DNA from 2 places in the Paenibacillus sp. FSL K6-2393 genome. Region 1 is predicted to be linked to the other one. Evidence: riboswitches for the same ligand, from Rfam matches in the RefSeq annotation. Region 1 holds a riboswitch; the other holds the start of a gene.
What was found. A riboswitch is a leader RNA that binds a small molecule or an ion and turns the genes downstream of it on or off. The one in region 1 is predicted to bind FMN.
Positions count from the first base shown of each region.

Region 2: it holds a riboswitch for FMN, as region 1 does, so the genes downstream of both, MHI14_RS13240 (DMT family transporter) here and ribD (bifunctional diaminohydroxyphosphoribosylaminopyrimidine deaminase/5-amino-6-(5-phosphoribosylamino)uracil reductase RibD) in region 1, are expected to answer to the same signal.

Region 1 covers NZ_JBBOCU010000001.1:2,512,099-2,516,787, forward strand. Annotated here, with positions in the region: gene MHI14_RS11100 (hypothetical protein) at 1-1,234, shown strand, start outside; FMN riboswitch at 1,402-1,568, shown strand; gene ribD (bifunctional diaminohydroxyphosphoribosylaminopyrimidine deaminase/5-amino-6-(5-phosphoribosylamino)uracil reductase RibD) at 1,892-2,995, shown strand; gene ribE (riboflavin synthase) at 3,057-3,725, shown strand; gene MHI14_RS11115 (bifunctional 3,4-dihydroxy-2-butanone-4-phosphate synthase/GTP cyclohydrolase II) at 3,758-4,689, shown strand, end outside.
Region 2 covers NZ_JBBOCU010000001.1:2,989,582-2,994,270, reverse strand. Annotated here, with positions in the region: gene MHI14_RS13255 (amidohydrolase family protein) at 1-729, opposite strand, end outside; gene MHI14_RS13250 (CGNR zinc finger domain-containing protein) at 841-1,392, opposite strand; gene MHI14_RS13245 (DinB family protein) at 1,536-2,036, shown strand; FMN riboswitch at 2,121-2,274, shown strand; gene MHI14_RS13240 (DMT family transporter) at 2,419-3,399, shown strand; gene MHI14_RS13235 (amidase) at 3,721-4,689, shown strand, end outside.

The DNA of each region.
Region 1 (4,689 bases):
GCGCCATGTCGTTCCGGATAGTCTATCCGTAAAGGATCGAGAAGCGCTTGAGGCAGCGGGGCATGAACCGAATCGATTTGTACGTCCCCAACATGATGAAACGATTACTGAGCTGAAAAAAGTTGCGAATCAATGGACGCTGAATGATGCAGCACAGGCTTTTGTCGCATCGATGTGGTCAGCACCTATGCTCTGGCGGTCATTGCTTACAGGCAAGCTTATTGCGAGCAGTATGCCAAGTCATGAACATACGCCATATCCATCCTCGAACACTTGCAAGATCTGCGGATTAAGTGTAAATCAAGCAACCGACACGACGCTGCAATGGTATTGGCGCATGACCAATGGAACCCCGTTGGACGGTGATCCTTTTGGATATGTGCTGGCACTTCGAGAGTTGGCGGCAGCGCAGGAGCTTCCAATACCCAATGATTACGACCGTTGGACATTCCGTGCGGTGTTAACGGTGCTGCGCGAATTACCTCCCAAAACACGCTACAGCAAGGCAGCAGTAGCGCTCAAGAAGGAACGTCTTTTGCCTACACAGAAGGAATATGCCTACCGTGATTTGCTTGAGACGTTAGCTCTGATTGGCATATTGGATACGCCGGAACATCCTGGAATGATCACGGAATTCACCACTTACATGCAACGTGACGCACGCCCCAATGTTCGGGTTGAGGTACAGGCGCCTCTGGCGTGGTGGGACTCATCTGTAGGAATCAATGAGAACAACCTGAACAAGATATTTCATGATTTTGATCTGAATAATATATCTCTTGCGGATAAGCCTGATGAGAGTCCAGCTGTAAAGGACACGATCTTAGGAGCATTGGAGAAGAAGAGAAGTGTTCGCGGAAAAGTACCAAAGGCATCTCCTGATGCAGGTACCGGGGAGGTACAGTCTGGAGATGTGTATGCTGTTCGGGTCCGGGAAGGTGTATGGGTGACAGTATACTGTCATGAAGTCAGAGACAAGCGTGTCATCGTTGAATATTTGGATGGTGTCTTTCCAGAGATGCCGGGAAAAGCAGATTTGCATGGAACGTTTCGACCGAGAGCGAATGGACGCTGGAAATGCTCGGCTATTGCGATTGATTCCACAAGTTGGGTCAGAAGGGTGGCAAGAGAGTTCCCGCTTCCGACTTCGCCCCTGCAAGAACCTGATCGCACTCCATTCCATAATGCCAAAGAATTAAAGCATATGGCGAGCTGGTGTTTTCCTGATATGTAGAATGCTGCGATGGATGTGAAATGTGCCTCCAAACAAAAACCGTACCTCCTTGGAGGAAGCGGTTTTTTGTTGTTTCTTAGCTTATTAAAAGTTAGTATGTGACAAAAAGGAACAAAAAACAATTGATTTTTTGGCATTAAAGTGCTAACATCCAAGTAATAACGAAAGCAATCCTTCAGGGCAGGGTGCAATTCCCTACCGGCGGTGATGCAGGAAGTGTAAGGACACATGTCCAGCACTTGATGCAAAGTCCGTGACCTGTCTGCCTGTGGCAGATGGCTGATCTGGTGTAATTCCAGAACCGACAGTATAGTCTGGATGGGAGAAGGAGAGGTGCAGACCTAACAGGTTTGCATTCAGCAGGAGTATTGCTGTACAGTCTAGATTGGTAATGTCTTGCACTGTGCAGGGAAAATCCGGTTACGCCGGACAGTTCCATACATATGCCACACTATAAAAGCTCTTTACCTGTAATTGATGTTCATTAAGGTATGTGTCTATTTTCACTTGCCCGAAATGAAGTTTTGGGCAAAGTGTTGGCGTGCTGTATCCATTTCACTCCTGCTGGTGACATTTGTCTCTCATCATCCCCATCGAACTGATTGTTCGACGGGGATTTTTTAATAAACAAGACTTTAAACCGCGGGGTGAACGGATTTGGAAATGATCAATGATGAATTTTATATGGCACTGGCATTGGATATGGCGGAACGAGCACAGGGACAGACGGGGATTAATCCGGTCGTTGGATGTGTAGTTGTGAAAGAGGGTCGTATTGTAGGCCTAGGAAGCCATCTGAAACGTGGAACCGGTCATGCAGAGGTGCATGCACTTAACATGGCAGGCAATGATGCAGAAGGAAGTACGGTATACGTTACACTTGAGCCTTGTAGTCATTATGGCAAGACGCCACCTTGTAGTGAACGCCTGATTCATGAAAAGGTGAAACGTGTTGTCGTATGTTGTGAAGATCCAAATCCGCAAGTATCCGGCAGAGGCATCAGCATGCTTCGTCAACAAGGCATTGAAGTTGAAGTTGGCGTACTGCGTGAGCGTGGAAGACGCATGAATGAAAAATTCATTAAATTTATTACAACGGGTCTACCTTTTGTGACACTGAAGACGGCTACTACTTTGGATGGCAAAATTGCTACTCGCAGCGGAGACAGCAAGTGGATCTCTAACGAGCCCGCTCGTGAGATTGTGCATGCCCTTCGTCATCGTCACCAGGGAATTATGGTTGGCGTCGACACAGTGATTGCCGATAATCCGGAACTTACAACCCGTTTGCAAGTGGAAGGCATTAGTCCAGTGCGCATTGTGGTGGATTCCAAGTTACGTCTTCCCGTAGGTGCCAAAATGGTTAAGGATGGTCTTGCTCCAACATGGGTGCTGACCACAGACGAAGCCAGTCCTGAAGCTGCTGAACGTTTGGAAGCCTATGGCGTCGAAATTATACGCTGTGGTCCTGGACCACGTGTGGATCTGTTAAACGGACTTAGCAAGTTGGGTGAGCGTGAGATTGGTTCAATTTTGCTTGAAGGTGGAGGCACCTTGAATGGGGCCATGCTGGAGGCACGGTTGGTTGATCGACTGCTCATGTTTATCGCTCCGAAGATTGTAGGCGGTTATGATACACCTGGAAGCTTCCGCTTCGAGGGTGTGGAACGTATGAATCAGGCAATTCAATTGAATCAGTTGGAGATTGAACAAGTTGGAGATAATATCAGCATTGGCGGTATTCCGGTGTGGCCTGAATAAATAAATGAATTTTAAAGAAACAAGTTAGGTTCTTTATAAATTGAACAAGGGAGGCGGCAGCATGTTTACCGGTTTGGTGGAAGAAGTCGGTCAGATCCGGCGTATTGGTCGGAAAGGCGAAGCGATGGTCCTGAATATCGGAGCTTCCGCCATCATGGACGATCTGAAGATTGGCGATAGTGTAGCAGTGAACGGCGTATGCCTAACTGCGACAACGCTGGAAGGTGGAGGTTTTACCGCCGATGTAATGCCTGAAACCTATCGCCATACCAATCTCAGTCAGCTGCAATCAGGCAGTAAAGTTAATCTGGAGCGGGCCATGCAATCCGGCGGTCGTTTTGGCGGACATATTGTTCAGGGCCATGTCGATGGTACTGGAGTGATTGGCAGTATAACACGTGATCAGAATGCAATTGTGTTTGAGATCAAGCCTGATGATCACCAGTTGTTCAAATATCTGATCCCCAAAGGATCGGTTACACTGGATGGCATTAGCTTGACCGTTGTCCATACGTCGGATACCGCATTCACGGTTTCCATTATCCCGCATACCATTGGTGAAACTGTACTAAATGTGAAAAAGACAGGGGATACCATTAATATCGAATGCGATATTTTGGGCAAATATGTGGATCATCTGCTCCAGTATGGGAGAGGACATCGGGAGACGGGTGCTGGCAAGCCGCGCAGTATCAGTGAAGATTTTCTCTCCAATCACGGATTTGCATAAATAGAGAACAGAAATTAACTGGAGGTGGACCCATGTCAGAACAATCCATTCTGGACACAATAGAAGAAGCCATATACGATCTCATGCGTGGTAAACCCGTCATTGTTGTGGATGATGAAGATAGGGAGAATGAAGGCGATTTTATCGCTTTGGCCGAAAAGGCGACACCTGAAGTCATTAATTTCATGATTACTGAAGGTAGAGGTCTGGTCTGTGTTCCGATTACACAACAACGTGCGGACGAACTTAACCTGAAACCGATGGTTCAACAAAATACGGATTTCCATGGAACAGCCTTCACCGTCTCTGTGGATCACAAAGATACGACAACAGGTATTTCGGCACATGAACGCTCTATTACCGTGAAAGGTCTGATCGATCCTGAAGCGAAAGCTGGGGACTTCCGTAAACCTGGTCACATGTTCCCGCTGATTGCAAAAGATGGCGGTGTACTTCGTCGTGCTGGGCATACAGAAGCGGCGGTAGATTTGGCCATTATGTGTGGTTCATATCCCGCAGGTGTGATCTGTGAAGTGATTAAGGAAGATGGCACAATGGCCAGACTTCCGGACCTGCAGGAGATTGCCCGCAAACATGATCTGAAGCTGATCAGTATTCAGGACATGATTCGTTACCGTAACGAAAAAGAGCAGCTGGTTCAACGTGAAGTGGCTGTACGTATGCCAACGGACTTTGGCGAGTTTCAAGCGGTGGCTTATACAAATGCTGTGGACAACAAGGAGCATGTGGCGCTGGTTAAAGGCGAAATAGATGGTTCCAAACCCGTACTTGTGCGTGTGCACTCTGAATGTTTGACTGGCGATGTATTCCATTCCCATCGTTGTGACTGTGGTCCTCAGTTTGATGCGGCACTTAAACAGATTAACGAGGAAGGCAATGGCGTTCTGCTCTATATGAGACAGGAAGGTCGGGGCATTGGGCTAATCAACAAACTCAAAGCCTA
Region 2 (4,689 bases), 480 kb from region 1:
TTCGTACAAGTGACTAATCGAACGATCCACAGATCCCCAACTGCCAAATCCGGCATGCATGGAACAGATCACATCCAGCTCTTGAGCAAGTTCGATCTCCTTCACGGTTGTATCCCAATGACTGAACTCTGGACCACGAATGGCAAGCCCATAGGTAAGTAATTGATCCCGTGATGAAAAATAACGTTCTTTGACTCTTCTCACATCATTATTCGAATACGTGAGTTGGCTATCCCGATTCCAGTAGTTCGTCTCACCAGGGACTCCGTGAGCAAATACCGCCCGAATGCCAGCATCCTGAAGTCCACGAATCAGTTCATCCGTATGGTCAGGTGAATACGGCATGCTCCAATCCAACACCGTTGTCACTCCTGCATTAAGCGCTTCCAAGGAACCGAGTAAGTTGGCAATATAACTATCTTCTGGACGGAGCTTGCTTCCCATCGCACCATAATAGAGATTTTGCAAATAGACTGGCAAGGACCAGTTGGTTCCCGCTGTTTTGACCAGTGATTCCCACACATGCCGATGTGTGTCCACCAGCCCAGGCATAATAATCATCGATGAAGCATCAATGATCTCCGCATCTGGAATATCCAGGTCGGGCTGGATCGCCATGATCAGTGAATCCTGAATCAGAACGTCCGCCCTCTTATACTGTCCAATTCGAGCATCCATCGACAACACACAGCCATTTTTCAACAGATAACTTGTCCGCACAAGACACATCTCCCATCTGATTTGGTTTGAAAGACGATCATATCCTGCTTACGAATCCGTACTGCTTTTGACTATTGTTTCGCTAGTATATATATATTATATAGTTATTGTTAGTATTTATCAATTTTGGGATTTACGTTTCGCCCGAAATCTTCTGACCTTCATCAGATTTCCACACATCTTATCATCACAGTACTTCTGTGTTCTGCTTCGGGTATCATCATAAAACATCCAGCGACAATCCGAATTATCACAGATCCGAATCCTGCCGCCTTCTCCCGCTACCAAAGTCGTAGCAAAATCAGCAGCTACCTCAGCCATAACCTGATGCCAACCCGTTTCTACAGCTACCAGTTGGAGTTTCAGTCCCTGATCAATTGTAGTCAATTTTCTTCTCACATGCCCTGCTTCCATAACGCCATTCAACCATTGTTTTTCTATATCCGTTAATGATTCTCCAGAAGACAAGCGGGCTCCAAGATCCATCAATTCATTCCTGAAATTTCTCATCGACAACTCATCTTCTGGAGATGAAGGGACAGAAGCGTTAAGTTGCCATCGTTCCAGAAAATCTTGCTGCCAGCTCGCCTTCCCTAGTCTGTCCTCCGATCGATCTCCCCCACGCCAGTCGTGATAATCGCTGTTTACAAAATCGGTCCATAACCTGTCCATATATACCTCCGTTTATCGTAACCATCTAAGTAAATAAAGAAGGTTACAACTCATCTTTGATGTGTTATATTAAGTGTAACCTCATTAATCAGTTTTAGCTAGTTACATCACAAATCACAATTATACGCAAGGAGGAAAAGGCAATGACAAAAACAACAGCACTAGATGTGTTACTTATTCAAAAGGATGATACTTGGGATCAATGTAATTGGATTGTACCTTTGTCGAAATCCTTGGAGGGTCTTACAGCAGAACAAGCAGCCTGGATTCCACCCTCAGGGGGATTAAGCATCTGGCAGTTGGTTAACCATATGTATTATTACAACCATCGCTTATTATGTCGCATGCAAGGTAAGGAGCCTACCCTTCCTGCTGTAGACTCCAATGAATACACGTTTGGGAATTCCGGAGATCCGACGGATGCAGCTGGATGGAATACACTGCTACAGGGTACAACTCGATTAGCCCAGCAGTTGCGAGATCAATTGGCTGCACTACAAGAGTCAGATCTTGAAGCCGCATATATGGACTCCGAAGAGAAATGGGCACACGAACTAGCTCGCTGGGTACTCCATGATGCGTATCACGCAGGTCAGATCGTGCTCCTTCGCAGACAGCAAGGAAGCTGGAAAATCGTTTTCTAAAAAAAATGCTTGAACTGCTAGCGCTTACAGGAATAAGATGAACTTATTAATGTTACAGCTTGTTCAACACACTATATAATTGAATAGGATCTTCGGGGTAGGGTGCAATTCCCAACCGGCGGTGATGTTCTTCGGAACCAGCCCGCGACTCGCTATTAGTTCTTAACGAAGGACATCTAGCGACTGACTTGGTGTGAATCCAAGGCCGACGGTACAGTCCGGATGAGAGAAGATCAACACATTGACATGCCGTTCTCGGGAAGGCCTCTTTCCTGACGCATGTCTTTGGATGAGCCCCCGTTTATTTGGTATATACCAAAACGGGGGCTTTTGTCGATTTTGCCAACTGAAGATTCCGTGTTCTGACGAAGGAGTCCTGAATATGGAAAAGACATCAGCAGCATCACCTGTTTACCGCAAGGAACGAAGTAATACTGGATTCTGGCTTGTAGTTCTCGGCGCCGCCTTATGGGGTGTCGACCCACTCTTCCGCATTATTTTGCTAAACACGATGACATCCACGCAGATTGTACTGGTGGAACACATCATCGTCAGTCTTATTGCCATACCCGTGCTGTGGAAATTTCGGGCTGATCTGAAAAACCTACGCGCTCGCCACTGGATTGCCGTGATTTTTATTTCATGGGGAGGATCAGCACTCGCAACGGTATTGTTCACCATGGCACTAACACATAACGATCCGAATACGGTGCTTTTATTGCAAAAAATGCAACCACTCTTCGCTATCGTTCTGGCTAAACTGTTACTGAAAGAAACGTTGCCTCGTCGCTTCGGTGGATTGTTCTTCATTGCATTAGCAGGAACCTACCTGCTTACATTTGGCTTCACATTGCCATTAGGTAACTGGGACAACTGGATTCATGCTGGAAGCTTGTTATCCCTTGGGGCTGCTGCCTTATGGGGAGGTTCAACCGTTATGGGCCGATTGATGCTGGGACAGGCGCGTTATGAAACGGTCACCTCCCTTCGCTTTGTCGTTGCTCTCCCGCTCCTGATTTTTATGACGTGGAACGAAGGTGCGGCATGGACATTTCCGTCCGGAACGGGTGAACAGACTGCTGTCATCCTCAATATTCTCGGTCAGGCATTGTTACCAGGTTTGCTAAGTCTTCTGTTGTATTACAAAGGTCTGTCGTCAACCAAAGCATCTGTTGCAACACTCGCGGAACTTAGCTTCCCGATGGCGGGTGTGTTGGTGAACTGGATTGCTTTCCGTACACTGATTACATGGGAGCAGCTGCTTGGTTTTATCCTGATCTGGGTGGCCCTCTTCGCCATTTCCAGACAGCAGGAAAGATCATCAACTGCGGCCGATGCTGCACCGAAGCTGCGTACAGATTAAGTAGATATATCTGAGGTTCACATATAAACAAATAGTCAAATATAAAATAAAACCATTGCACATCAAATTAGATGAGCAGTGGTTTTTTATTTCCATTACTCAATTTACTCGATATTACTCGATCATTTTCTCAATTTGCAATATGAGCTATTAACCCTGTGCTTTATTTCTATATCGCAAATGCCCCTCTATTCTCTCCTCTCATACCGAATATCAAAATCATCGCGCTAAGTCTCTTCTATGTTTTGTCTTTTATCCAATCCGGTGGTACGATGACATATGGAATAAACAGATAATTATATTCAGAGAGGAACGATCATGATGTCTTCATTCTCATATACCTCCTACGACGCCGTAGGTTTGGCTGAACTGATCCGATCCCGGGAGGTATCCCCGGTTGAAATGCTGGAAGCGGCGTTTGCACGCCTTGAAGAAGTGAATCCGCAACTTAATGCGGTTATTCGTACATATGAAAATCGCGCACGTGAGGAAGCCGGTTTGGTTCGCCCTGGAGAACAACCTTTTGCCGGTGTTCCCCTGCTCCTGAAAGATATCTCGCAATCCTTGGAAGGCGAATTTCTGACTTCAGGCTCACGTTTGTTCAGCGAGCATCGTGCATTACGCAATTCCAATTTTGTCACTCGACTCCGTGATGCAGGCTTTATCTTCATAGGACATACCAATACGCCTGAATTTGGCTTGAAAAATATCACAGAGCCCCGCCTCCATGGTCCAACTCGCAATCCATGGAATATAAATCACACTCCAGGTGGTTCAAGCGGTGGAGCTGCCGCGGCTGTAGCTTCGGGTATTGTTCCTCTCGCTGGAGCCAGTGACGGAGGTGGTTCGATTCGTATCCCGGCTTCCTTTAGCGGATTGTTTGGATTGAAGCCAACACGCGGGCGCACACCTGTAGGACCGGGAGTTGGTCGTCAATGGCAAGGCGCATCGATTGATTTTGCCCTCTCTCGCTCGGTTCGGGACAGTGCTGCATTGCTTGATACGTTACAAGTCATTCAGCCCGAAGCTGCGTTCCATGCTCCACTCTTTCCAGGCAGTTACTTGGCAGATATGAGCTATCCACATCAACGCAAACTGAAAATTGCATACACAACGGATTCGCCCGTGGGTACACCTGTCTGCGCAGAAGCCAAAGAGTCTGTATACAAGCTCGTTCGCTGGTTGGAAGATCAAGGTCATCATGTTGAGGAAAAACTGAGTCCAGTCAATGGAGTTCGGTTGATGGAGAACTATTACATGATGAACAGTGGTGAGATGGCCGCGATGATC